DNA from 3 places in the Paenibacillus sp. FSL H8-0122 genome. Region 3 is predicted to be linked to each of the others. Evidence: riboswitches for the same ligand, from Rfam matches in the RefSeq annotation. Region 3 holds a riboswitch; each other region holds the start of a gene.
The links. Region 3 has a riboswitch for cyclic di-GMP ahead of NSS64_RS30450 (flagellar assembly protein A). Riboswitches for the same ligand answer to the same signal wherever they lie in the genome.

Region 1 (7,126 bases), 940 kb from region 3:
GTACTGCTGTTGGTGTCGGTGTCGGTACTGCTGTTGGCGTTGGTGTCGGTACTGCCGTTGGTGTTGGTGTCGGTACTGCCGTTGGCGTTGGTGTCGGTACTGCCGTTGGCGTTGGTGTCGGTACTGCCGTTGGCGTTGGTGTCGGTACTGCCGTTGGTGTTGGTGTCGGTACTGCTGTTGGCGTTGGTGTCGGTACTGCCGTTGGCGTTGGTGTCGGTACTGCCGTTGGTGTCGGTGTCGGTTCTACCGTTGGCGTTGGTGTCGGCTTCACGGTCGGCGTCGGTGTTGGCTTCACGGTCGGCGTCGGTGTTGGCTTCACGGTCGACGTTGGTGTCGGTACCGCTGTCGGCGTTGGTGTTGGCTTCACGGTCGGTGTTGGCGTCGGCTTCACGGTCGGTGTTGGTGTCGGCTTCACGGTCGGCGTCGGTGTTGGCTTCACGGTCGGCGTCGGTGTTGGCTTCACGGTCGGCGTTGGTGTTGGCTTCACAGTTGGCGTTGGTGTCGGCTTCACAGTTGGCGTTGGCGTCGGCTTCACAGTTGGCGTTGGCGTCGGCTTTACGGTCGGCGTTGGTGTTGGCTTCACGGTCGGCGTCGGCGTTGGCTTCACGGTCGGCGTTGGTGTTGGCTTCACCGTCGGCGTTGGCGTTGGCTTCACGGTCGGTGTTGTCGTCGGCTTCACGGTCGGCGTTGGCTTTGGAGTTGGGGTGCACACAGGTGTCGGGCTAGGTTTTACTGTGGGTGTAGGTTTCACTGTAGGTGTAGGCGTTACCGTTGGCGTTGGTGTTACCGTTGGCGTTGGCGTTACCGTCGGTGTAGGTTTCACTGTAGGTGTTGGTGTTACCGTCGGTGTAGGCTTCACAGTTGGTGTCGGCGTTACCGTTGGTGTTGGTTTCACTGTCGGCGTTGGCGTTACCGTTGGTGTTGGTTTCACAGTCGGTGTCGGCGTTTCCGTTGGTGTTGGTTTCACTGTCGGCGTTGCCGTTGGTGTCGGACTAGGTGTCGGTGTTGCGGTCGGCGTCGGACTCGGCGGCGGCCCCTCTCCCTCGTACAATCCCAGGTGCATCTCTACCCCGCCGCTAAAAGATTTTGCAATCAGGGTTCCGTACAGCTCTGCTCGGGCATAATGAACATCCGCTCTGGGTGCGAGAATGCTGCCATAGAAGGAGGTATTAGCGATATTCACCTCAGAAGCTTCGTAAAAGTTGAACAATACTTGACTGGCTCTGCCGTTATTCATTGAAAAGCTCGGCACATTGACTGTAGGCCCGCTTATATTAATAATCAGCGTAGCGTTCTGTGCAATGTTGAATTCAATATAGTTGGTCTTCGCCAGTGTCGAGGCATCCAAATGAACTACATTGAAACGATCCGGTGCACTTATCTTGAGCTGTCCATAATTGTTATTGCCGATCTCATTCGTGTCAGCCAAGGCCCCATACTCTGTGGAACGGGAGATCAGAGCCTGCTGCTCGGCTGCAAAATCAATCGGCTTCTCTTTCCTCTTAGTACCTATAATTTTAACCTGGGGCTCATTGACTGTAATGCTGTCCCCGTATACCACATTTCCGTAAATTTCTCCGCTACCCGAATGTTCAAAATTCTTGCCCGCAACCAGCACATCCGTAGGCGAAGCACTCCTGTATGCCCTGGCTACTCCGTAACCTCCGGTGAGGGTAATGTTCCCCGCCGCTGCCAGACGGCCTTCAATCTGATCACCGCCTTGTGTGAAATCCCCAAGAATAAAAGCATTAAAATTCCCTGCGACCCCCAAAACCGGTGTTGGCGTATAAGGAACCCCTGAAGCTGCTCTGACATCCGTGCCCCACGTAAAAGCACTGGATACGGTCAATAAGCCTGCCATAAGGATGGCGGCTGTTTTACGTACTCCTTTTTTCAATAGTCCACACCTCCTAGTTACTATTCTATGAATCTGTCACGCGACTATAACAACAAAAAGACCGCCAAGAAGGGTTAGCTTCACGGCGGCCGGACGACCCTAGTCTCAACTTTAGAGACAGTAGATTCCTGACTTTGCGTCCCGTTCTTTCGATCCGGTTTGCGTTTGTACATGATTTCGGTATGAAATTGGGAGTAACTTATGTAAATTCATCGTTGAGTCTATGACATTTGTTACTTTTGTACTAATTTCAGTTTATCCGCTCCCCCATCCTATTGTCAATCCATTCCCAGTATATTTTTTGAAATTATATTTTTCGATGGTTCCTCATTGATCCCTTGTACCATAAGGGTTCAGGGGCGAGTCTCTTTTTATTTATTGACGAAAAAAGTCGAGAAATCAGAAGATTGGCTGTAGCCGTTTGTCTCTCTTCCCTATAATAATATCAATTTATATTATTTAAATTTGATTCATTTGTCCTATTTTATAGCCCTCAGCTCAGCTCAGAAAAAAAGTGCCGCCCATAGGGACGACACCTGCTAATAGACTTCATATATTTTGAATAAAATGTCGCCTAGGCAGACCCGAACAGCTGAACCCAGCCAATCATCGATACCCAGAGCGGAACACTTAGAATGATCCCGAATACCAAACCACGGCGGAGACTTCCTTCATGACTCATTGCCATTCTCCTTTGAGCTGATTTATTTTTCAATCTTTAATCTTTAATATTTCAATTTTAATATAAAATAATTCATCTTATTTTTTTGTGAAATATATCACATTATTTGAGTTAATTTATAAAACCCATTGATTATTTTTTGAAGGATGAGTTACAATGCGAATATACGTTCTCTTTGAGGGGTTGAGAAGGATGCAAAGAGCAGAGAGCCAGGATAACCTGCTGGTCAAATCCTATATTTTGCTGCCGCTTATTCTATCCGCCTTCGAGCGGGATGCTTCTGCTATAGCCTCAGAGCTGCGCACGCCTGCGCCTTATCTGGAGGTAATCCAGTCGGCCGTCCATGCCGCTTCTGCTGATCTGCGGGAGGTCCGTGCCGGGATGCGCGCCCGTGGTCTGAAGGTCTATGAGCAGCAGCGGCTGGAGGCGGGTGTTGAAGCCAAATTCGTCTGCAGGGGTTATCACGAGCGGATGCTGCTGCTGGATGATGTGATTGCAGCCCAGGCCACTCTGCATATGCGCAGATACCTGGGTATGGAGAAGATGGAGCAGGGCTAACCAAAGAAGCCTGCCGCAAGCGGCAGACTTCTGCATGAAATGTTCACCCGGATGCGGTTACATTAACAACGTCCAATACCCGAGCGTGCCGCATATCACCACCACAGCTACCGGGTACAGGATTCTCCGGCTTACCTGATCCCTGAACGCAAGAAACAAACAAAGCATACAAAGCCATGCAATTAGAAGGCTTCCCATCTATTATGCATACGCTCCTTCCCGGCATTTCTGCCCCTCTCCAGCGGTAGACCGCCTCAGAGCACAACTATCCTTATATATAGGAAGATTTCCCGCCGAATATCCCAATTATACCAGCTGACAGCCAATCTGGAGCAATTTTTCTTCACATTGCCGTCAAGAAATTCACAATTCCTCTTCCAGCACAGGATATTCCCAGAAACCCAGACGTCCCTTAGCAGGGATGGGATGTACCAGCGGAACAACCTCCTCCAGCTTCCAGGCATACCTTCCTTCGGCATAATTGCCGAATACATATTCATTGCCGCCCGGCCAGCCTTGCTGCGCAAGCTCCGGCGTCACCTCACAGCAATCCGCAATGCGGCTGACTGCAATGATCTTGCCGGTTGGCAGGTTGTCCGCAGTGTAGCCGTAACGTGCCAGCAACGACTGATACGGCTCCGTCCGGCAGATCGCCTTATTCACCTGCATCCCGGCATGGATGGCTAACTCTCCCCGGTGGGCGGTCCGCCAGGTCCGGGTTTCGATTTGTTTTTCTCCCAGCGCAATTAACGTGGCCCACGGCTGGCGTATGGTCAGGCATTTCATAATGTAGCTTGCCTCCTCTGATGAACACCTTTTTACTCAGAATTACTATGGCCTTCTACGGGAAAGAATAATAGCTAAGAAGGGGGACTGACGGACTATGGGTAACGGATTAGATCAAGGGTACGGGGTATTAAAATGCAAATTATCCAATGAGAATATCATATATAAGCTAGGTGTCAAAAATAATCATATCCAGGTACTGGTTGAGGTTGAAGGTGATATTCATAAAAAGTACAGGGTGGCTATCAATATCAGATCAAGCGCTAAAGCGGAACATTTACCGGAGGACACTGCAAATCAGGTGCTTTATTATGTGGGCGAAGATTTCAAAGCGGAAGAAACGGCCCGTTGGCTCACGCTTGAATCCGGCTTCACGAAGATCACCTGGCATAACCGGAGCCTTGCCCTAGATTATATCAGGGGAAACCTGGTGATTCCCAGTAAGATGGTGGCTCTGCCTAATACGAACCAGGATGACAAGGAAGACAATGATCCCCACAACAATCTGTATGATAAAATCACCTCTTATCTCAAGGAGGCACAGGAACAGGATGCAACCCTGTACGTATTCGGCGAGCCTTGGGGACCCGAAGAGGATAAATCCGATAAATACTTCGGCTTCTCCCCTGGGCAGGGCGTCCATAATATTCATATGAACCAAGGCAATGCGGGCGGGTACGCCAGAGAAAATGGCACATGGCAAGACGGCGGAGTCCTTATTCATTTCGAGAATGAACACAGATGGGTGGCTATCTTCCTGGCCTTCCAGTCCCAATCCTGGTGTACTAACGACCAGGGAGATGCCACCAAGCCGGTTAGTGAATGTAATCATACCAATGCTTTGACATGAGCCAACACCAACGCATTAACCGCTGATACGGTATCCTTGGCATCCAGCTGTTCATCCAGCTTCAAATGAAGTTGTAAGGTAGAGACTGGTGAATGGTTAGCAGAAACGATGAGCTCAACCTCATGAGATGAGAGCACCTTCGCTTGCAGGATTTGCAGCCAGGGGATAAGATCCGGTACCGCTTTATCCTCCGAAGGACCGGTCTCCATGCCATCCACCCCAATAGGGGAATGCCCAGCGAAATACTCAATTCTGAGCACAGCATCAGAAGGGCGACTGTTCCTCTTCAAGGTCCTAGCCGCTTCGAGCTGATGACGGGAGGTTCGTTTACGACCGATAATTATATTCCACAAAACGATACACAGAGAGGGGATGAAGAAGCAGAGCACCGCCAACCAACCACTGGAGGTCTTAACATAGACGGTAAAAAAGAGGGCTGCGGATAGAATCGCAAGCAACCAGATGTAGATCTCCTGCCGCCATTTGGACTGGCGCTTCCCGGATGCTGGAGGAATGGACTGTGCTGGCTGAATATCAAGAGCTTGCTCCGGTTGAGCTGCCCTACGTTCTCTCCATGGCAAATGCTCCCCATTCAACATATAAACGTTATCGGCTGCTCCCTGCCAGACCTTCTCCTGCGAGGGATGCGGCGACTGCCAGAGGGTAACGTATTCTTGAATGTCTTTTAGATACAGGGCGGGATCGCCCGTGAATGAGAAATATTGCGAAAGCTCCAGATGAATAACGGCAGTAGAATAACGCTGTACATGGGTCGATAAGGTTACCAGCCACTCATGTACAGGAGTGGCAAGCGCTGGGAAATGGGCCAGCGTGCCGGGTAAGCTCAGGCGCAATTGCTCTGCAGCATCCGCCCATGGAATCTGCCATTGGAAGGCCTCGGAGAAATGCTCCCACTCAGGCAAATCCTCCACATCCGGTTGGTCCATATGGGGTTGAATCTTGCTCCAGGCTTGCATAAGCTGCCTGCTATAGCGCTGGAACTGGTCTTGGCTGACCAGACAAAACCATACTGGAGCGAGAAAATTATTCGTCTCGAAAGCTGTATTCTCATAATCAATCAAATCTGTATCGGCACTGGTAACACTCAGGAATGTCCGGTTTCCCATATAAGATCCTTGCCTCCTAGCATCCAACCCTATGCTCCCCACTTTACTTAACTAAAGGTTAGAAGAATGGTAGATGTTGATGCTTGCATAGAAAAAAGGCGCAGTTCCAAAAACCCGGAAACCCGCGCCACTATCGACTTTGTAAAGATGCTGGTGAAGGGAATTGAACCCCCGGCCTACGCATTACGAGTGCGTTGCTCTACCCCTGAGCTACACCAGCTTACAGACGTTTGCATCTGCCAAACAAAAAATATTATAACTCTTCCAGCGGAAAACGCAACCCCTTTTTCCGCTGGCTGCCGTGTCATCAGCCCTGCATCAGCCCCAGCCCGCGGAAATAATCCAGTGCAAGCTTAGCGCTCTCAAGAGAAGATACCTCATAGGCCTCCTGCTCCACAATATAATAGAGAATTCCGCTCTGCTCCGCGATCTCGAAGACGCTCCGGAAATCGACCTCTCCCTTTCCGAGATCAGTCTCCTCATTGTCTGCTCCGAAGTCCTTAATGTGAACCAGCGGAACACGGCCGGCGTACCGTTGCACATAATCTACGGGCCGGGCTCCGCCCCTGTATACCCACCCCAGATCGAACTCTGCCAGCATATGCTCCGCAGGAATCCGCTCCAGCCAGATATCGATGACCGCCTTGCCGTCAACTTTTGCGAATTCATAATCATGGTTGTGATAGCCATATTGCATTCCCGCTGCCCGGACCATCTCGGAGGCTTTCTCCAGGAATGGAATGATCCTCGTTACATCCTCTATAGTAGGGTTCGGAGGAAGCGGTGCCGACGGGGTGATTATATATTGCAGTCCGAGCTCTACCGCGTATTCAATCTCTTTGGCTAAGGCCTGTTCCATCTTATCCAGGCTGCTGAAGTCCAGACCTACATGCGCCGAAGGGGCTGCCAGGCCGAGTTCATCCAGCTTACGGCGCAGTTCCCCTGCAGATACACCGAAATAACCGGCGAATTCAACGGCCTGGTATCCCATCTCTGCCACCTTGGCCAGTGTGCCGAGGAAATCGTGCTCCGTCTGGTCGCGCAGTGTATACATTTGAATTCCGATCTGCTGTGCTGCTGTTGTCATGAAGAATCCGCTCCTTATCGTCATTTCTGATTGGATACTATATTCCCGCTACTTCCCCTGTAGCTTGCGCTCCACGGATTCCAGCTTGCTGCGGCTGGTCGAGGTCTTGTCGCGCCGGTCATCGATCTTGAGCGAGGTT
Region 2 (7,126 bases), 5.2 Mb from region 3:
CCTCCAATGAACTGGCCCTCGGTGCTAACGAAATCTCGGTGGATATCGCTGATATGACCGAATCGATCAAGGATATCGAAATCAAAGTCTCCAATTATACGAATTCCACCAAGGAAATGAATAGAAGGTCTGTACATACGCTGGAATTGGTAGAACAGGGACGGCAATCGGTGGATACCCAAGCCGAAGGCATGCGCAAGAACATCCAGGCTACCCGGAAGGTGGCGGATACCATCGAAGCCCTATCGCATAACGCACGAGGCATTACGATGATTACCAAGACGATTACTGAAATTGCTGAACAGACCAATCTGCTGTCGCTCAATGCTTCTATTGAAGCCGCCCGTGCAGGCGAGCATGGCCGCGGGTTCGCAGTTGTTGCCCAGGAGGTCCGCAAGCTGGCCGAGGAATCCACCGCTTCAACCAAAGAGGTGTTCGGTCTGGTACGCAGCATCGAAGCGGATATCAAGCAGGCTATTGATAACATCGCCATTAACGAAGAGGTAGTCCAGGTGCAGAATGAGATGATTACGGAGACGGCCAACATCTTTGCTCAAATTGTGCATAGTGTCCAATACATAACCGAGCAGATTGCCTCCTTCTCCGCAGAGAGTGACCTTATGCTGGAGAGTGCACTCAAGATCTCCGGGGCGATCGAGAATATCTCAGCCATCACCCAGGAGACCGCCGCAGGGACGGAAGAGGTGTCCGCAGCGATGAACGAACAGATTCATGCTCTGCAATCCGTAGCTGAGGAGACAGAGAAGATGACCTCCGCAGTCTTCAACCTGCAAAAAACGATTCATATTTTCAAATTTTAACCCCGGCACAAAGAGACACGCCTGCGGAATTTTCTGCGGGAGGTGTCTCTTTTTTTGGGCAAAACAAAGATTGTTATGTAATATTCACAAATTGTTGAAATTGTGCATAAGGGTAAAAAACGTGCTTTGCACTTCTTTACTATAGTCGTTCTATTGTCATAGATTGTCTATAAGCTAACGTCTCACATCACCGCTACTTAAGTCCTATCACCGAAATTTGCAATGCTGTATATCTAGCGATTTCTTAATATTTTTCAGTAAATCAGGAATGTAATGAGTCTTTGGGCTCACTTCCCATATTAACCAACCTAAATGGCCATTTGCATTTTAAGACTTTAGTCTTCCAGAGACAACCATTTTCAAAAGTTTGAAAATCCAAATATTTAGCCATTTTTACTCCTGAATATTCGTCAAATTCCGAGTTTCTTCTCACAGGGGTTATTGACAAAAGAGGAGCAAGGAATATATTGTAAAGGAAAATTCTCCACAAATTCATTTATAACCGCATACCGGCAAAATTCACCGAAAGGGAATGACGCAAAGCCATGGATCTACAGTCTCATTTCTGAAGTGGGATCATGACAGCCAGGTTGCTGAAAAACTGTGAACGCCTTAGGTTTCGCGTTTGATTATGGTGATTCGTGCAACAGACCTGTGCTCCAATGCTGAGTACAGGTTTTCTATTGCTGACGTATACAAATAACAACTTGCGGGGTGGATGTTCTGAAGACAGTTGCAGATTATATGGCGGAAGCATTACACAATCTGGGAGTCACTCATTCTTTTGGAATTATAGGCAAGTCTATTTGCCCCATCGCTTTGAAAATGGTTGACTACGGTATAGAGTTCATCCCCGGCCGGCACGAATCCAGCTCCGGCTTCGCCGCCGGCGGTTATGCTCTGAAGACCGGCAGTCTCGGGGTAGCCTTCGGCACCTCCGGTCCGGGCGGAACGAATCTGCTCACCGCAGCAGCGCATGCCAAGGCCAATAATCTTCCCGTCCTCTTCATCACCGGACATCAGTCCATCAAGGAGCTGGGCATTCCCCAATGTCAGGATTCCACTTCCTATCTGGCTGATTTGGCGGATATGTTCCGGCCGGCCACCCTCTTCAGCAAGCTCGTTGAACGCGGCGATCACTTCAGCACGATTTTCAACCATGCCCTATCCATCGCCCTCGGTGACCGGAAAGGTCCGGTCCATCTCTGCATTCCGTTTGATGTGCAGACAGAGCGGCTCGCGGAATGCCGGATTGTCCTGCCGGAACGCGAGGGACTGGTCAGTTATCAGAACTATGACCGGGTTATCTCGGCGATTAATCAATCTGCCAGACCGCTGATCATTGCCGGTAAAGGCGTCAACCGTTCAGGTGCCCATCAGGAACTGGTCCAGCTGGCCGAAACCTTCAACATTCCTGTAGTCACCTCTCCAGGCGGCAAAGGCGCCATAGCTTATGATCACCCGCTCTACCACGGTCCTGTCGGCGTCGGCGGCTCTTCGCACGGCGATGAATTGCTGAACAACAGCGATCTGTTCATTGTTCTGGGCTCCCGGCTGAGCGACATGACCATCTGCAACCTGAAGCCGGAGAATCATCCGCAGCAGTTGATCCAGTTCGATGTAGATCCAACCTTTGTCGGCAAAATACTGTCCTCATCCACTATCGCTGTCGGCGGGGACTTAAGGGACAACCTGGCACTGTATCTTCAGAAGCTGGACTCCTCTACGGTCACCAGGCATGAAATCACAATCTCCAATGCTTACAATGACGAGCTTCCCGTGCTGGCGGGGCTCTCTCTGGCTTCGGTAATGAGCACGATGAGCGGCTTGATTCCTTACAACAGCAGCGTGTTTGTAGATGACGGCAGCCATGGCTTCAATGCTGTGAAATGGTTCAATGTCCGCAGGCCCGGCAGCTTCATATTCGATGCCTACTTTGCCTGTATGGGCAATTCAATTGGCATGTCGATCGGCGCCAAGGCTGCCTCTCCCGGGGAGACTGTCTTCTGTATTACCGGGGACGGCTGTTTTATGATGCTCGGAGCTGAAATAAACACGGCCGTTTGCAAGGACATTCCGGTAATTTTCATCGTGGTGAACAATATGCAGCTGGATATGGCGCTCAAGGGCATGGAGAAAACGACCGGCCGGATTGACGGTACGATCTTCGAGGTTCCGATGGATGCCGTGAAATTCGCCGAATCGCTGGGTGCAGCCGGCTTCCGCTGCGAGACGCAGGAGGAGTTCGCTGCCGCAATCCGCGAAGCTGTGGCACTTAACAAGGCAGCTGTCATTGAGCTGCTGACTGACCGTGATGAAATGCCTCCTACGGCCCACCGCACGCTGGATCTTACGTAAGGAAGCCATATCCGCACACCTTTTCTAACCTACTGTCAGGAGGACATAACGTGAACAAGAGCATGAACAGCGGACTCGATCATTTCACTGATCTCTCAGGAGATTATGGGGCCAAGGCCCTGGCTCCGATCAAAGAGCATTTTCCGGAATTAGCCGAATATATCATGGGCAATGCTTATGGCGATATTTTTCAGCGGACCACGATTGGCTCTGACTGGAAAGAGATTGCAGTGATCTCGTCTCTGATTACGATGGGGCAATATGAACAGCTGGGGGTTCATTATGTAATGGCGCTCCGCGTTGGCATGACCGTCGAGCAGATCAAGGGTGTGCTGCTGCATCTGACCCCTTGCGTCGGTGCCCCCCGGGTGATTTCGGCCTTTAATGTGCTGCTGGATACCCTGGAGGAGATCAAAGAAAAATCTTCATAATTCTACAAATTTCGACTTTTCGATTGCACATTTCAGGATGATCTGGTTATAATGAAGGCAAAATATCCCAAATCGAACTGCGATTTTGTCGAATAGAGTCGCAGGAATAATGTTTTGGAGGTATTGGAAATTACACTTAGGGAGAGATCAACATGGGACAATTTATTTTGAAGACAGATACTGCGAAGAAAGTGATCAATATTGAGCTGGAGGGAACCTTCTCTAACGAGGACGGGCTCAAATCTATACAGGCTTACCAGCAGACCATTAACCCGATCAGCCCTGCTGAATATGCACTAGAGATCGACTGCCGCAAGCTGAATGTAACAGCTCCTGATGTTGTACCGCTGCTTGAAGGCTGCTTCATCATGTTCAAGGCTGACGGCTTCCAGAAAGTGAGTCTTACCCTGGAAAATAACCCGATCCTCAAAATGCAGCTGGCACGCCTGGGCCGCAAAGCCGGACTTGAGAACCTGGAGATCACTTCAACCGTACAAGCTTAATAAATACAATTTAAACCTAAATCAGCTGCTTGAAACGCACATGCTAATTCATTCATTGAACCGGCTGCTAATGCCGGAAGAGAGTTTTGTAAGAAGCAGATTCGTGAGAAGTATAGCTAACAAAACTTTAGGAGGTCTGTACTATGGCGGGGATTCGCATTAAGGACATTGATATCTACCATCCAGACAAAAGAATCGGCAATGACTTTTTCATACAGCATTTTGACGATAAAGGTATTGATATCCGTGGACTGCTGGCTACTCTGGGCCGTCAAAACCGCTACAGCATCGACAGCCCGGATGAGAACTCCCTGACAATGGCTTTTGAAGCCGCAAGTAATGTTCTGGAGAAGACCGGTCTTACCGGCCCTGACATTGACCTGATCGCTTATGCAAGCCAGACTCCTGAATATATATTTCCTACGAACTCATTGATGATTCACCGCCTGATTAACGGGGCCTCGCATACCATCTGTATTGACAGCAATGCCAACTGTGCCGGAATGACCGCCTCGGTTGAACAGGTCAGCCGCCAGATGATGGCGAACCCGAGAATCCGCCGCGCTCTCGTCATCGGCTCCGATTATGTGGCGCCGCATGCGGACAAGAATGATCCGGTATATTACGCGAACTTCGGTGATGCCGCTGCCGCTGTCATTCTGGAGCGCGATGAGCATTCGGTCGGCTTCATTGACTCTATCTACCAGACAGACACCTGTGTGTACGGCAACTCTCTGTTCCCGGCAGAAGGCCTGGCTAAGCTCGGACGCAACGGTGTGGCCGCAGGAGAGTTCAATGTGAAGTTCATTCCATTCGATGATTCCATCTGTGTGGATGCTGCTTCCGAATCGATCAACACTCTGCTGAGCAACAACGGGATTGCCCCTGAATCGGTCAAGGCTGCCTGCTTCTCACAGCTGTCTCTTCCGAACATCCAGGCCGTCTCCGGCAAAACCGGCATTAACCCTGAGGCCGCAGTCTACATAGGCGATGAGTTCGGCTATACCTCGACCAGCAGCCCGTTCATTGCCCTTCACAAAGCCGTCACTACAAGGCAGCTTGAACGCGGAGACAAGGTCCTGTTCTGGACCGTAGGTGCCGGATGGCAGAACGTTGCATTTGTAATGGAGTACTAGTCTTACTGACCGTTCACTTCTGTTTCAGAGTAAGCAAACGGCCCGCAGCAGAGTTTCTGCCTGCGGGCCGTTTCTGTTCTTAATGCCTCTACTCTGCTCTAAAGTCTGCCTTCGTGCTTGCCCTCATGCTTCTCCCAGCCCATCGTGCGCGATACAGCATCCTGCCAGGCGCCGTATCTGCGTTCCCGTTCCTCCGGCTCCATCTGCGGCGAGAAGACCTTCTCGGCCGTATTGAAGCTCTCCAGCTGCTCACGGGTCCATACCCCGGAGGTAAGTCCGGCGAGCAGCGCAGCGCCAAGTGCTGTAGTCTCCGCATAGGTTGTACGTGTCACTTCGCTGCCCAGAATATCGGCCTGGAACTGCATCAGCAGATTGTTGCGCACCGCACCGCCGTCTACCCTCAGACCGGTGAGCGGCATGCCGGCGTCCTTCTGCATCGCGTCGATGACATCGCGGGACTGGAAGGCCAGTGATTCCAGTGTAGCCCGTACCAGATGTGCGGAGGTGGTCCCCCGCGTCAACCCGAATATGGCGCCCCGCGCATACATATCCCAGTAAGGCGCACCCAGTCCGGTAAAGGCCGGCACCACTACAACTCCTTCACTCTCGTCCACCTCGCTGGCCTTCTCTTCCGAGTCGGCAGGCGCGACGATTAGCCCGAGCCCCTCCTGCAGCCACTGCACAGCCGCTCCAGCCACAAAGACACTGCCCTCCAGCGCATAATAGAGCTCATCGCCCATGCCCCAGGCTACCGTGGTCAATAGACCGTGACTGGATGCCACAGCTTCAGTGCCTGTATTCATAAGGATGAAGCAGCCTGTTCCATAAGTATTCTTGGCACTGCCGGCTTCCAGGCAGGTATGGCCAAAGAGCGCTGCCTGCTGGTCACCCAGCACCGACCGGATAGGAATCTCCAGACCGAACCACTGCTGGTCACAGACACCGAAGTCTCCGCCCGACATCCTCACCTCCGGCAGAATGGACGGCGGAATACGCAGCTTGTCCATCAGCTCTTCATCCCACTGGCGCTCATGCAGGTTATACATCATCGTTCTTGAAGCATTGGTAACGTCTGTAGCGTGTACGGCACCCCCGGTCAGCTTCCAGATCAGCCAGGTGTCTACCGTTCCCGCCAGGAGCTCTCCCTTGCCCGCACGCTCTCTTGCTCCCGGTACATGATCCAGAATCCATGCCAGCTTGGTCGCCGAGAAATACGCGTCGATGACCAGCCCCGTCTTGTCCGCAATGACTCCGGCCATCCCCTGCGATTTCAGCTCCTCACATTGGTCTGCTGTCCGCCGGTCCTGCCAGACAATTGCCGGATAGATCGGCTCGCCTGTAATTTTATCCCAGATAAGTGCGGTCTCCCGCTGGTTGGTAATGCCGATTGCCGTGATGTGATCAGCCGGTACGGAGCTTGCTGCAATGGCATCTCTGGCTGCTGCAAGCTGACTCTCCCAGATCTGCTCCGGGTCATGCTCCACCCAGCCCGGGCGGGGAAAGGATTGCCGGATCTCATATTGCCCCTGCGAGATCACTTCCGCCTCTGCATCAAAGAGAATTGCCCGTGAGCTGGTAGTACCTTGGTCCAAGGATAAGATCATAATGCCCAGCCTCCTGCAAGCCTTAGCTTGAAATATATGTTTCACGATGAACAATATTAATGTGCTGATTTCAACAAAAAGCACCTCTGCTCTCAGAGGCGCTGTCATGCATGGTCTTGGTTTACTGTTTTTCGACAGGAAGCCGCAGGGTAAATGTGGTGCCTTCTCCTAGCTTGCTGGAGGCATAAATGCTGCCGTGATGCGATTCGACGATATTCTTCACAATCGCCAGCCCCAGCCCCGTACCGCCCGACTCTCCGCGCAGACGCGCTT
Region 3 (7,126 bases):
GCCGGATCGCCCTCTGCCAGAATAATCGCCTTCTTATGGTAGGAGCTGACAGCGTAAGCCAGCGTATGCAGCAGTTGTTCGATCTCTTCTACGGACTTTCCGCGAAATAGCAGGCAGGATTGCAGCGAAGCAGGCTCCGGTCTCATACTTTTCCTCCCGATGTGTTGTGATTGGTAACATTCGTTACCGATTGATAGACGAAAGTCTACTACAATTATTGGTAACTGTAAAGGCGAGGCACAGAGCGATTCCATTAATGATAAGGAGTGATTCAGGTAATGAGCGAAATGTTTTGTTTCCAGTGTCAGGAGGCAGCTAAGGGGACGGGTTGTACGATTCAGGGGGTGTGCGGCAAGACCAGTGAGGTAGCGAATCTGCAGGATCTTCTGGTGTATACACTTAAGGGCATTGCCGTCTTCGCGCGCAGCGGGCGTGAGCTGGGGATTACTGATCCGGTGACGGAGAGATTTATTATAGAGAGCTTGTTCGCTACGATTACCAATGCCAACTTTGTGCCGGAATATTTCACCGCGAAGATCCGCGAGGGTCTGGCCCTGCGGGATACGTGGCGCAGCAGGGTGGCGGATGCCGGAGTGGCGGCGTATCTGTCTGATCATGACGCGGCGAACTGGAATGCAGTGACGGATGAAGAGCTGATGGACAAGGCGGCAACGGTAGGTGTGTTAGCTACAGAACATGAGGATATCCGTTCCTTGCGCGAACTGCTGACCTACGGTCTGAAGGGGATGGCTGCTTACATGGAGCATGCTGCGGTATTGGGCTTCTATGAAGCAGGAGCCCATGCTTTTATGGAAAAAGGCTTGGCTGCCGCCCTTGATGACAGTCTGAGCGGCGCTGAGCTGACGGCTCTGGTGCTGGAATGCGGCAAGTTCGGCGTAGATGTGATGGCCTTGCTTGACCGTGCGAACACCGCAGCCTACGGCAACCCTGAGATTACCAAAGTGAACATTGGTGTAGGCACGAATCCTGGTATTCTGATCAGCGGTCATGATCTTAAGGATATGGAGGCGCTGCTGAAGCAGACCGAGGGTACCGGAGTGGATGTGTATACGCACAGTGAGATGCTGCCGGCCCACTACTATCCGGCCTTCAAGAAGTATAGCCATTTCGTTGGCAACTACGGCAATGCATGGTGGAAGCAGAATGAGGAATTTGCCAGCTTCAATGGTCCAATTCTGATGACCACGAACTGCATCGTGCCGCCGAAGGACAGCTACAAAGACCGGCTGTACACGACAGGCAACACCGGGTATCCGGGAATTCAGCATATCGCGGCAGGCGCGGACGGAGAGAAGGATTTCTCACCCCTGATCGAGCAGGCCAAGAGCTGCAGTGCTCCGGTGGAGATTGAGACAGGCGAGATTATCGGCGGCTTCGCCCATGCGGCTGTAATGAATGTGGCGGATCAGGTGGTTGGAGCGGTAGAGAGCGGGGCCATCAAGCAATTCTTCGTCATGGCCGGCTGCGATGGACGGATGAAGAGCCGGAATTATTACACCGACTTCGCAGCAGAGCTGCCTAGTGACACGGTGATCCTTACCGCAGGCTGTGCCAAATACAAATATAACAAGCTGGCGCTTGGCGATATCGGCGGAATTCCCCGCGTGCTTGATGCCGGCCAGTGCAATGACTCCTATTCCCTTGTGGTTATAGCGCTTAAGCTGAAGGAAGTGTTTGGTCTTGCGGATATCAACGATCTTCCGATCTCCTATAACATTGCCTGGTATGAGCAAAAGGCGGTCATCGTACTGCTGGCGCTGCTGCATCTGGGCGTGAAGAACATTCACCTGGGTCCTACACTTCCGGCGTTCCTGTCGCCTAATGTAGCCAAGGTCTTGGTCGATACCTTCGGTATCGGCGGGATTACTACCGTACAGGAAGACATGGAGCGGTTCATTGCTGCGGTCTAATACCATACAGATTCAGCATTAGCCAAAATACACAAAAGCGAGTCTCCGTATACGGAGGCTCGCTTTTGTGTATGGATATGAACATCACCGTCAGCGTTTACGGCAGCCGGTAGACTGCAAACGGCTCGCCGGTGCGGAGGGCGGCGCTGGCCTGGTCAAGCTGCTCAAGTGTTCCTGCATCCGGTGAAGCAGAGAGACTCTGCAGATTATGCTGTACCTGCTCTACTGTAGTTGCGCCGACAATCACTGTGGAGACGGCGGGCCGGTTCATCAGCCAGGCCAGGGATAGAGCCGCAGGTGAAGTGCCCATCTCCTCCGCAATTGCTTGAACCTGCTCCCCGAGCGAGATGCGCTCCGGGGTAAGGAAGCGGCGGAAGTTCGGATCGGTCTCTGCTCTGGAGCCGGCAGGGGCACTGCTGCTGCCGACATATTTGCCGGTAAGAATGCCGCCCGCCAGAGGGAAGTATGGGATGATGCCCAGCCCCTGATCCAGGCAGAGCGGAAGCAGTTCGGCTTCGGGCGTGCGGTCAGCCAGCGAATAGCTGCATTGGATAGAGATGTATTTCGCCCAGTTACGCGCTTCGCTGATTCCGAGCGCCTTCATCAGCTCCCAGGCGGCATAATTGGAGGCTCCGATATACCGCACCTTGCCTGCGGAGATCAGATCATCCAGCGTGCGCAGTGTTTCCTCCAGCGGTGTGTAGGGGTCGAAGGTGTGAATCTGGTACAGATCCACATAGTCGGTCTTCAGCCGGCGCAGGCTGCCCTCCAGCTCCTGCATCAGATGATGGCGCGAAGAGCCGCTGCCGCCGGGTCCCTCATGCTTCGGCAATCCGGCCTTGGTCGCCAGCACAGCGTTATGGCGTCTGCCTTCAAGCGCAAGGCCAATGATCCGCTCCGATTCAGAGCCGGCATAGATATTGGCGGTATCGATGAAATTAATGCCCTGATCCATAGCGGTGTGCAGAATGCGGACCGAGGTCTCCTGATCTGCCCGTTTGCCGAAGGAATTGGTTCCAAGACCCAGGGCGGACACCTGCAGGCCGCTATTGCCCAGACGGTTATATCTCACGCTCTCACTTCTCCTTATATAGTAGTAGTCTTAGCAGAATCACGCACAAGCAGCTTGCCGCCGGACTCCAGGCGACTCTCCTGCGACCGGGCAAGATTAATTACCGCATGCTCCTCCTGGAGCAGCTCAATCTCCTCGCTCAGCTTGAGGAGCAGCCTGGAGAAGCGGCTTAGCACACTGTCTGTGATGTACCCGGTGAATTGTCCCGGATGGGCGAATACCTCAAGCATCTGCCGGAGCGGGTCTGTGCCGGAGCCGAACTCTCCGTTCATACGGCTCAGGGCAGCCTGAAGATCACGGATCAGGCTGCCGAGGTGGCTGTATTTATCCTCCAGCAGCAGCATGACTACCAGGCCGTAATTCACGGATTGCTGGCGGGATTCCACATTCTTGGCCAGCTGGCGCGCTGCCTCCAGCAGTCCGTCCGTCTCTGTCCGCAGCAGGCTTGCGAGGCTATGCAGACGATGCTGCAGTACCCCGGCGTGTCCGGCGTACAGGCCGCTGCCGGTGACCTGGCCGCTAACGTAAATACTGCCGGTGGCTATAATTGTAGATTGGCGGATATCGCCATAGACGTACACATTCCCGAGGGCTTCAACCCGTACAGGTCCTTCCAGATCTCCCGGTACAATGATGTCACCTGCGAACATAACATCGCCCGCAGGATCGGTCATCTCGCTGGTCAGCAGACAGGCTGGAGGGAAGTCACATATCCGGACGCTGCTGTTTCCTCCGCAGATGCGGGGTCTGCCGGTATGCCGGGCCACGATATGACCGCAGGGAAGGAGCTTGGCATGATTACCGGCAGCAAAGTAGAGATCCTGCGGCGGGGGAGGGGGCAGTACCCTTCCGTCTGTGTCGAGGCCGGGAATGCCTTCTTCGGGCGGCAGTTTGCGGGCGAAGACTTCGCCTGCAAAGGTAAAGGGGGCCCCCGGGAAACGGAGATACTCCATGGTATCCTCAGGCTTCTGACCCGGGGCTCCCTGTCCCTGAAGCATCCGGTTCCCCTCCAGTGTATGCTCCGGCAGCAGGAATTCCAGCCGGGCTTCCTTGCCGGGCAGCGGGGATCTTCCTTCAGCGATGCATACGGGAAGATATGTAGGGTTCTCCAGCTCCGCGTACAGGGCGGGAATGTTCAGGTTGCGCAGAATAAAACGGTTGTCCAGTGAGGCGATAATCTGTTCTATGGTAAGCGTGGACAGCAGCATCGCCGGATTGGGCTGGGCACGGACAACCGCTTCGAAGGCGGCAGGACAGTTGACCAGATTCCAGGCGTACTTCTCTGCACGGTATAAAGTGAAGTGGACCTTGAGCTTGTCAGGCGATACGGTAATTTCATATTGCGGCTTCTCACAGATCTCCCAAGTGATATAATCCGCCCTGGTGACCTCGGTTGGTTCTGTAACGGTCTTCCAGTTGATCTTCAGGACAACAGGGTGGATCGCAGAAATGCGGGCGGGAGCACCTCCGGGGAGCGGGGGAGTAATAAATATCTGGTTGTCCTGCACGAGGATAATTCCATTCTTATCTCCAGTTGTCCCGTCAGAAGCTCGGCCCTCCACAGAGAATGAATCCAGGAGACCTTTACGTTCGAGCATCAGGGACTCTACGAATTCATATCGGCTTGGTTCGATATCCTGCTGCGGCATGGTTGTAACCTCACTTTTTCGTATGATCAATGGCAATTCGTACAGAAAAAGAACATCATCAAGCCTGGGAGGCTTCCCCCTCCTGAACAGCTGGCTTAAGTGGTCTCTATTGGCAGCCTGGCAACCGTAAACGCAGATTCTGGCGTTCTTAGGCCCATAGCTTTGCGTCCTGCCCTTTCGGGGAGTTTGCCTTTAGAAATAGATCAATGATATACATCCTGTAGAGGCAATGAATAGTGGTCGACTGCAATCGACAAAAAGAATCATAAATAGTTCTTATGCGTCATTAACTTCTGCAAACAAGCTTAATTCTAGTACTTAAAGAGCTATTTTTCAACTATATTATGCCTATTTATCAAAAAACTCGAAATATGCAGCTCTATTTCGACAAAAAAACTGGTTTCCCAGCGCTTACAGCTTATGGAAGAGGCAGAAGGGGGGAAGTGTGAGCATTGAACTGTTGGGACACTCTGGGCTTGGTAAGACCCGGAGTGTTCCTTTTTGATAAGGAGTATTGCGAGTATGAATGTTATGTATATGTTAACTATGTAAATAAACACAAACATTCAGTGCATTATTTCGTAATAAAACCGAAGACATCCCAAATTCATTGTAATATAATCTAACTCATACCAAGGAAACGCGAATTAATGTTAATTAATATAACATTGATAGAGATAGCGACATCAGGAGAGGAGCATAAACCATGCAGATTGCAGCAACACCTTACATCTGGCCTTATGACGGGGCTGTGGACCCGGCGAAGACAGCGCTGATGATTATCGACATGCAGACGGATTTTTGCGGCAAGGGCGGTTACGTCGAGAGAATGGGTTATGACCTCTCATTAACAGCGAGGGCGATTCAGCCCATTCAGCGGCTGCTGGCACGTATCCGGGAGATTGAAGGGTTCACCGTGATCCATACCCGCGAGGGGCATAAGCCGGATCTGTCGGATCTGCCGGCGAACAAACGGTGGCGCAGCCGCCAGATCGGGGCCGAGATCGGCTCCGAAGGACCGGCGGGACGAATCCTCGTGCGGGGGGAGCGTGGCTGGCAGATCATTGAGGAGCTGGCGCCTGCCCGCGGAGAGTACATTATAGACAAGCCGGGCAAAGGGAGCTTTTACGCAACGGACCTGGACCTGATCCTGAAGAATAAAGGAATTACCCATCTGATTCTGACCGGTATTACGACCGATGTCTGTGTACACACCACGATGCGGGAAGCCAATGACCGCGGGTACGAGTGTCTGATTCTTGCGGATTGCACGGGAGCGACGGATGAAGCGAATCACCTGGCGGCGCTGAGTATGGTTCAAATGCAGGGCGGGGTGTTCGGCAGTGTAAGTGATTCACAAGCGGTGCTGCGTGCGCTGGAGCAATACTAAATCATTCATAAACGGGGGAATAACCATGTGGAACAAGTCCAGAACGAAAGCGCTGATGCTGTTAACCTCGCTGATGCTGCTCCTGACCGCCTGCGGTAACACTACGGAAGCCGGTAAGGCCGAAGGCCAGGGAGCGGAAGGCTCAGGCGAGCTGAAGAAGGTGGTGCTCCGGCTGAAGTGGATTCACCAGGCGCAGTTTGCCGGCTTTTATACCGCGGTGGAAAAAGGCTTCTATAAAGAAGCGGGGCTGGATGTTGAGATCCGCCCGGGGGGCTCGGATTTCCCGGCTGTGCAGATGGTAGCTTCCGGCAGTGAGGAGTTCGGAGTTACGGGTGCCGACCAGGTCGTCATCGCCAGAGAGAAAGGCGTCCCTGTCAAAGCGTTATCGGCGATCTACCGCAAAACCCCGTTCGTCATGTTCACACTCAAAGAGTCCGGGATCAAGACTATGGAGGACCTTGTCGGGCAAAAGGTAGGCATTAAGCTGGGCGGCAACGAAGAGCTGACCTTCCGGGCCATGGAGAAAAGCGCGGGCATCGACCCTTCGCAAATCGAAGAGATGCCGGTCAAATACGATCTGAGTCCGCTGTTGACCGGGCAGGTCAAGGCCTGGCCCGGCTATGTCATTAATGAAGTGCTGGCTGTAGAGGAGCAGGGCAAGGAAGTGAATATTATCGACCCGAACGACTATGGCATCAATTTCTATGCCGATACCTTATTCACTACGGAGTCTATCATCAAGAAGGACCCGGAGATGGTCGCAAGCTTCGTGCAGGCCTCCATGCAGGGCTGGGATTATGCAGTGAAGCATCCAGACGAAGCGGCGGAATTCGGCCTGAAGTATGGCGAGAAGCTGGATCTGAAGCATGAGGTCAATATGATGAAGGCCAGCATTCCGCTGCTTGATCCGGAGAAGCTCCCGCTGGGCTCGATGGATGAGGCGTCCTGGGAGACCCTGCAGAAGAATCTGGTCGAGCTGGGCTTTGTGAAAAAGGAACAGGACATACGCGGATTGTTCACCAATGAGTTTTTGAAATAAGGAGGGACCCGATAATGACAACAGCGATCAAAGAACAGCTGGATG

Region 1: linked by a shared signal. The riboswitch ahead of NSS64_RS26195 (choice-of-anchor A family protein) and the one ahead of NSS64_RS30450 (flagellar assembly protein A) in region 3 are both predicted to bind cyclic di-GMP.
Region 2: linked by a shared signal. The riboswitch ahead of NSS64_RS08060 (thiamine pyrophosphate-binding protein) and the one ahead of NSS64_RS30450 (flagellar assembly protein A) in region 3 are both predicted to bind cyclic di-GMP.

Annotation. Positions count from the first base shown of each region.
Region 1 is NZ_JBBOTB010000001.1:6,133,409-6,140,534, forward strand. It holds gene NSS64_RS26195 (choice-of-anchor A family protein) at 1-1,897, opposite strand, end outside; cyclic di-GMP riboswitch class I at 1,979-2,071, opposite strand; gene NSS64_RS26200 (hypothetical protein) at 2,772-3,137, shown strand; gene NSS64_RS26205 (ASCH domain-containing protein) at 3,501-3,923, opposite strand; gene NSS64_RS26210 (YukJ family protein) at 4,021-4,773, shown strand; gene NSS64_RS26215 (hypothetical protein) at 4,752-5,900, opposite strand; tRNA gene NSS64_RS26220 (tRNA-Thr) at 6,049-6,120, opposite strand; gene NSS64_RS26225 (sugar phosphate isomerase/epimerase family protein) at 6,208-6,987, opposite strand; gene NSS64_RS26230 (MTH1187 family thiamine-binding protein) at 7,036-7,126, opposite strand, start outside.
Region 2 is NZ_JBBOTB010000001.1:1,872,866-1,879,991, reverse strand. It holds gene NSS64_RS08065 (methyl-accepting chemotaxis protein) at 1-821, shown strand, start outside; cyclic di-GMP riboswitch class I at 1,323-1,419, shown strand; gene NSS64_RS08060 (thiamine pyrophosphate-binding protein) at 1,566-3,179, shown strand; gene NSS64_RS08055 (carboxymuconolactone decarboxylase family protein) at 3,230-3,610, shown strand; gene NSS64_RS08050 (hypothetical protein) at 3,763-4,113, shown strand; gene NSS64_RS08045 (3-oxoacyl-[acyl-carrier-protein] synthase III C-terminal domain-containing protein) at 4,257-5,249, shown strand; gene glpK (glycerol kinase GlpK) at 5,348-6,853, opposite strand; gene NSS64_RS08035 (HAMP domain-containing sensor histidine kinase) at 6,975-7,126, opposite strand, start outside.
Region 3 is NZ_JBBOTB010000001.1:7,068,794-7,075,919, forward strand. It holds gene NSS64_RS30435 (Crp/Fnr family transcriptional regulator) at 1-146, opposite strand, end outside; gene hcp (hydroxylamine reductase) at 279-1,931, shown strand; gene NSS64_RS30445 (aldo/keto reductase) at 2,029-3,003, opposite strand; gene NSS64_RS30450 (flagellar assembly protein A) at 3,018-4,652, opposite strand; cyclic di-GMP riboswitch class I at 4,761-4,853, opposite strand; gene biuH (biuret amidohydrolase) at 5,359-6,042, shown strand; gene NSS64_RS30460 (ABC transporter substrate-binding protein) at 6,068-7,081, shown strand; gene NSS64_RS30465 (ABC transporter ATP-binding protein) at 7,096-7,126, shown strand, end outside.